Regions from separate parts of the Spirillospora sp. NPDC047418 genome, predicted to be linked through region 2. Evidence: predicted binding sites of a transcription regulator. Region 2 holds the regulator's gene; the other holds the start of a gene.
The links. Region 2 encodes HrcA, which represses chaperone genes, less so after heat shock. Its sites were predicted from a motif close to TTGGCACTCTCNNNNNGAGAGTGCCAA; they were not measured.
Positions count from the first base shown of each region.

Region 1: a site for HrcA is predicted at 1,359-1,385, ahead of ABZ806_RS02830 (FmdB family zinc ribbon protein). Genes of this name have one in related genera too.

Region 1 is NZ_JBEYTW010000003.1:158,101-161,505, reverse strand. It holds gene ABZ806_RS02835 (potassium/proton antiporter) at 1-1,287, shown strand, start outside; gene ABZ806_RS02830 (FmdB family zinc ribbon protein) at 1,423-1,794, shown strand; gene ABZ806_RS02825 (MMPL family transporter) at 2,135-3,405, shown strand, end outside.
Region 2 is NZ_JBEYTW010000007.1:80,168-83,572, forward strand. It holds gene hemW (radical SAM family heme chaperone HemW) at 1-454, shown strand, start outside; gene ABZ806_RS06380 (DUF3097 domain-containing protein) at 451-1,263, opposite strand; gene hrcA (heat-inducible transcriptional repressor HrcA) at 1,468-2,481, shown strand; gene dnaJ (molecular chaperone DnaJ) at 2,484-3,405, shown strand, end outside.

The DNA.
Region 1 (3,405 bases), on a different contig from region 2:
GTCCTGATCCTCTACGAGGGCGGCATCACCACCGACTGGCGGCGCATGCGGCCGTCGGTGCCCGTCGCGATCAGCGTCTCCACCCTCGGCACCCTGATCAGCATCGGCATCGTGGCGGGCGCCGCCATCTGGCTGGTCGGGATGGACTGGCGCCCGGCGTTCCTGCTCGGCGCGGTGCTCGCCCCGACCGACGCCGCGGCCGTTTTCTCGGTGCTGCGGCGCTTGCCCCTGCCCTCGCGGCTGATGGGCCTGCTGGAGGGCGAGTCCGGCTTCAACGACGCCCCCGTCGTCATCATCGTGGTCACGCTCAGCGCCCATAGCGCCGCCCCCAACCTGGCCGAACTGCTCGGCGTGATGGTCTACGAGCTCGCCGCCGGCGCCGTCATCGGCATCGCCGTCGGATGGCTGGGCGCGCAGGGCCTGCGGCGCGTCGCGCTGCCCGCCTCCGGGCTCTACCCCATCGCGGTCCTGTCGCTGTCGGTCGGCTCCTACGGCGCGGCCTCGCTGCTGCACGCCAGCGGGTTCCTCGCCGTCTACGTCAGCGCCGTCGTCCTCGGGAACGCGCGCCTCCCGCACCGTCCCGCCACGCGCGGCTTCGCCGAAGGCGTCGGCTGGCTCGCGCAGATCGGGCTGTTCGTGATGCTCGGGCTGCTGGCCGACCCCGGCGACCTCCCCGGCCAGATCGTGCCCGCGCTCGTCATCGGGTTCGTGCTGCTGCTCGTCGCCCGTCCGGTATCGGTCGTGCTGTCCACGATCGGGTTCAGGCTGAGCTGGGGCGAGAAGGTCTTCACGTCCTGGGCCGGGCTCCGCGGCGCCGTGCCGATCGTCCTCGCCACCATCCCGATGGTCGCGGACGTCCCGAGCGCCGACCGGCTGTTCGCGATCGTGTTCAACATCGTCGTCCTGTTCACGCTGCTCCAGGGCCCGACGCTGCCGCTGGTGGCGCGCTGGTGCCGGCTGAAGGACGACGAGCAGCCCCGCGAGCTGGACGTGGAGGCCGCGCCGCTGGAGGAGCTGCACGCCGACCTGCTGGAGGTGCGGATCCCGGCCGACTCGATGCTGAGCGGTGTGGAGATCTTCGAGCTGCGGCTGCCGCCCGGCGCGTCCGTCACCCTCGTCGTGCGGGACGGGACGAGTTTCGTCCCCGAGCCCACGACGCCATTGCAGTCCGGCGACACCCTCCTGGTCGTGACCACCGACTCCGTCCGCGAGGCCGCCGAGCGGCGGCTGCGCGCCGTGAGCCGCAAGGGCAGGCTGGCCGGCTGGTTCGGCGAGACCGGCGCGTGACCTGCGCACGGGCTTCCCCGACCGGCCGGGGAACAGGCCGGGGGAGAATCGTGTTCCACACGCGAGTACCATTAGCAGTCGTTCAAAGTGAGTGCCAGTCCGGACTCCGCCGGGCTGAGTCAGCTAGGAGGAACCGTGCCGACGTATCAGTACGTTTGCACCGAGTGCGGCGAGCCGCTGGAGGTCGTGCAGAAGTTCAGCGACGACGCGCTGACCGAATGCCCGGCATGCAGCGGCAGGCTCCGCAAGGTCTTCTCCGCGGCGGGGATCATCTTCAAGGGGTCGGGCTTCTACCGCACGGACAGCCGCGGCTCCGGCAAGTCGTCCTCGACCGTGGGCTCGTCGTCCAACGGGTCGTCGAGCGAGTCGTCCGGCGGCTCCTCGGGCGGTGACTCGGGCGCGTCGTCCTCGTCGTCCGCTGACTCGCCGTCCTCGTCGTCGTCCGGCGGCGACTCCTCGTCGTCGGGCAAGTCGTCCGGCAAGTCCTCGTCCGAAAAGGTCGCCTGACCTCCTAGGACCTTCTTGACGCCCACCGGGGGATCCCATCCGCGGGTCCCCCGGCTTTCGGCGTTCCGGCCGCCGGCTACATCTCAAGAGGTAGTCGGCGGCTTTCTCATGCCCCGCGCGAAGTAGCCGCGTTCACTTCTCACGCCGGAGGCGCGGACGCGTCCCCCTGGCGACGATTGAGGGGATGGGAGTCCAGCCCCCGCGGTTCGGGCCCCCATCGCCTGACGCCCGCCGTCCACCGCCTCGGAATCTCGCGATAGTACTTGACTTTTTCTCGCCGATCGAGAGAGTCTGAGGCAACGCGACATATCTTGATTTGCAGCGCCTTCGGGAGAAGAACATGAGCGCACCAAGCCCGGCCCCGCCGGGACCACCCGCCCGCCGGCTGGCCGGACTCGTCGCCGGACGACGCAGCAAGTGGGCCGTCCTGGCCGTCTGGGTCGTCCTGCTGATGGCACTCGGTCCGCTCGCCGGCAAGCTCGGCGACGTGGAGGAGAACGACGCGGCGGCATGGCTGCCCGCCGGAGCCGAGTCCACGCAGGTCGTCCAGATGGAGGAGCAGTTCCGCAAGGACGAGACGATGCCCGCCGTCATCGTCTACGAGCGCTCCGGCGGGCTCACCGCGGCGGACCGCGCCAAGGCCGCCTCGGACGTGACCGCACTGCAGAAGCTCCCCGGGGCGCAGCAGGTGCAGGGGCCGTTCGCGTCCAAGGACGGCAAGGCCCTGCAGACGTTCGTGCCGCTCACCGACGAGGACATCACCGGAGCCGTCGACAGTGCGCGGGACATCGCCAAGCGCGGGCCTCCCGGGCTGGCCGCGCACGTCACCGGACCCGCCGGCAGCGGCGCCGACATGTTCGAGGTCTTCCAGAGCCTCGACGGCTTCCTGCTCATGGCCGCGGGCCTCGTCGTCATCGTCCTGCTGCTCTTCATCTACCGCAGCCCCATCCTGTGGTTCGTCCCGGTACTCAGTGCCGTCTTCGCCCTGGGGCTGGCCCAGTCGACGGTGTACCTGCTCGCCAAGTACGCCGACCTCACGGTCAACGGGCAGAGCGCCGGGATCCTGACCGTCCTCGTCTTCGGGGTCGCGACCGACTACGCCCTGCTGCTCGTCGCCCGCTACCGGGAGGAACTCCACCGCCACGAGGACCGGCACGAGGCCATGGCCTTCGCGCTGCGCCGCGCGGCGCCCGCCATCATCGCGTCCGCCGCGACGGTCGCGGTCGGCCTGCTGTGCCTGCTGCTCGCCGACATGAACTCGACGTCCGGCCTGGGCCCGGTCGCCGCCGCCGGTGTCCTCACCGCGCTCGCCGCCATGACCACGCTGCTGCCGGCCCTCCTGGTCATCTTCGGCCGCTGGCTGTTCTGGCCGCTCGTCCCCCGGTACGACGAGAAGTACCTCAAGCCGGAGGCGTACGAGGCTGAGCACAGCGTGTGGAGCCGCGTGGCCGCCCTGGTGGGCCGGCGCCCGCGCGCGCTCTGGGCCGTCACCATGCTGGGCCTGGTCGTGCTCACCCTCGGGCTGGGGACGCTCAAGGCGGACGGCCTGTCGGACGCTGGACAGTTCACCGGCACACCCGACTCGGTGAAGGGCTCCGCGTCCGTCGCCCG
Region 2 (3,405 bases):
CTACCTCATCGCGGACGAGACGCTGAGCGCCCGCGGCCTGCACTGGTACGAGATCTCCAACTGGGCCGCCGACCCCTCCGCCGCCTGCCGCCACAACATGCTCTACTGGACGGGCGCCGACTGGTGGGGCGTCGGCCCGGGGGCGCACAGCCACGTCGGCGGAACCCGCTGGTGGAACGTCAAGCACCCCGCCGCCTACGCCTCCCGCCTGGCCGGGGGCACGACGCCCGCCCACGCCAGGGAGATCCTCACCGACGAAGACCGCCACATCGAGCGCATCATGCTCGAACTGCGCCTGGCCCAGGGCTGCCCCACCGACCTCCTGGCCGACAAGCCGGCCCGCAGAGCAGTAGACGAGGGCCTGCTGGACCCGGCCCACTACGCCGAGGGCCGAGCCGTCCTGACCCTCAAGGGCCGCCTCCTGGGAGACGCCGTCGTCCGCGACCTGACCTAGACCGTGACGAAGTCGATGAGCTCCTCTACCCGGCCCAGGAGGGCGGGTTCCAGGTCGGTGTAGGTGTTCACCGAGTTCAGGATCCGCTTCCAGGCGGCGCCGGTGTTGTCGCCCCAGCCGAGCTCGGCGATGACGCCCTCCTTCCAGGGGACGCCGCGCGGGATGCGCGGCCAGGCGCGGATGCCGACGGCGGCGGGCTTGACGGCCTCCCAGATGTCGATGAACGGGTGCCCGGTGACGAGGACGTGCGGCGACGACACCCGGGCGGCGATCCGGGACTCCTTGGAGCCCTCCACCAGGTGGTCGACGAGGACGCCGAGGCGGCGGTCCTCGTCCGGGCCGAACTCCTCGACGATGGCGGGCAGGTCGTCGACGCCTTCGAGGTACTCCACGACGACGCCCTCCACGCGCAGGTCGTGGCCCCAGATCTTCTCGACCAGCTCGGCGTCGTGGAGGCCCTCCACGTAGATGCGGCTCTCCTTGGCCACCTGGGCGCGCAGGCCCCGGACGGCGACGGAGCCGGACGCCGACCGCGCCGGCCCCTGCGGCCCGGCGGCCGGCCTGACCAGCGTGACCGGCGTGCCGTCGATGAGGAAGCCCGCCTTGGTGAGCGGGAAGACGCGGCGCTTGCCGAGCCGGTCCTCCAGGGTGACGCCGAACTTGTCGCAGCCGACCACGGCGCCGCAGAAGCCGCTGCCGGGGTCCTCCGCGACCAGCCCGGGTTCGGCCGGGATCTCGGGGATCTGGCCCTTGCGGGGCCTGCGCCAGTCGCCGGCGAGCACGTCGTTTCCGTAGTTCTTACTGCGCACGGGTCCGCACATTAACCCGGCGCGGCGGCCGCGCGGCGTCGCCCCTCGTCCCTCGGCGTGGCGCCCGCGCCCGATGTGGATAGGATCACGCAGCCGTGCGGGGAGTGCGCGGGCACGCCGATCGGCCTCCGGGGCCGTACACTTGGCACTCAGGAGTAAGGAGTGCCAGCGGCGGGAGGCCGGCCGGACGAGGGAGGTGACGCCGTGCTGGACGACCGGAAACTCGCGGTCCTGCGCGCCATCGTCGAGGACTTCGTCTCCACCAACGAGCCGGTGGGGTCGAAGGCCCTGACGGACCGGCACAACCTCGGGGTGTCGCCGGCGACCATCCGCAACGACATGGCGGTGCTGGAGGAGCAGGGCTACATCGCCCAGCCGCACACCAGCGCCGGGCGCGTCCCCACCGACAAGGGCTACCGGCTGTTCGTCGACCGGCTGTCGACGATCAAGCCGCTGTCGGTCGCCGAGCGGCGCGCGATCGAGACGTTCCTGTCCGGCGCCTACGACCTCGACGACGTCGTCGGCCGCACGGTGCGGCTGCTCGCGCAGCTCACCCGGCAGGTCGCCGTCGTCCAGTACCCGTCGCTGACGCGCTCGTCGGTGCGGCACGTCGAGCTCGTCCCGGTCGCCGAGCAGCGGCTGCTGCTCGTGCTGATCACCAACACGGGCCGGGTCGAGCAGCGGGTCATCGAGACGCCCGCCGGCATCTCCGAGGAATCGATCGGGCACCTGCGGGCGTTGCTCAACACATGCCTGGACGGACTCGGCCTCGGCGACGTGCCGACCGCCGTCGCGGACCTGCCGGACAAGGTGGGCCCGGACGAGCGGCCGGTCGCGGCGTCGGTGCTGTCGGTCCTGCTGGAGACGCTCGTCGAGAACCACGAGGAGAAGATCGTTTTCGCCGGGGCGGCCAACCTCGCCGCCGTGGACTTCTCCGCGAGCCTGCGGGAGGTGCTGGTGGCCCTTGAGGAACAGGTCGTCCTCATGCGGCTGCTCGGCGAGACCGGAGACTCCTCTACAGTTACGGTGCGGATCGGCACCGAGAATCCCGACCTGGGCCTCAGATCGACTTCGGTCGTCGCCGCGGACTACGGGGTGGGCGACCTCACCTTGGCCCGGCTTGGAGTGCTCGGGCCTACACGCATGGATTACCCCAGCACGATGGGAGCGGTACGGGCAGTGGCACGCTACGTGGGACAGATCCTGGCGGGGTCGTGAAAGTGGCGAACGACTACTACGCGACCCTGGGCGTCCGGCGCGACGCCAGCGCCGACGAGGTGAAGAAGGCCTACCGCCGGCTCGCGCGCGAGCTCCACCCGGACGTCAACCCGGATCCGGAGACCCAGGAGAAGTTCAAGGAGATCACCCAGGCGTACGAGGTGCTCTCCGACCCCAAGAAGCGGGAGATGTACGACCTCGGCGCGGACCCGTTCGCGTCCGGGGCCGGTGCGGGCGCCGGCGGGTTCGGCGGCGCCGGGTTCCCGTTCAGCGACATCATGGACGCCTTCTTCGGGACGTCGACGTCGCGCGGCCCGCGGTCGCGGGCGCGGCGCGGCCGGAACGCGACGCTGCGGGTCGAGCTCGACCTCGGCGAGACCGCGTTCGGCACGACCCGCGAGCTGTCCATCGACACCGCGGTCGCCTGCGCGGCCTGCGAGGGGTCGGGCTGCGCGCCCGGCACCCACCCGGACACGTGCGAGACGTGCCACGGGCGGGGCGAGGTGCAGCAGGTGCAGCGCTCGTTCCTCGGCCAGGTCATGACGGCGCGGGCGTGCCCGGCGTGCGGCGGTTTCGGGTCGGTGATCCGCAACCCGTGCACCGAGTGCTCCGGCGACGGCCGGGTCCGCACCCGGCGCACCGTCAAGGTCAAGATCCCGGCCGGGGTGGAGAACGGCATCCACATCCAGCTCGCCGGCGAGGGCGAGGTCGGCCCGGGCGGCGGCCCGCCCGGCGACCTGTTCCTGGAGATCGTGGAGAAGCCGCACCCGATCTTCGAGCGGGAGGGCGACGACCTGCACTGCACGGTCGAGATCCCGATGACCGCGGCGGCGCTCGGCACCAGCGTCACCATCGAGACGCTGGACGCGGCCGAGAGCGTCGACATCAAGCCGGGCACGCAGTCCGGGCAGGTCATCACGCTCT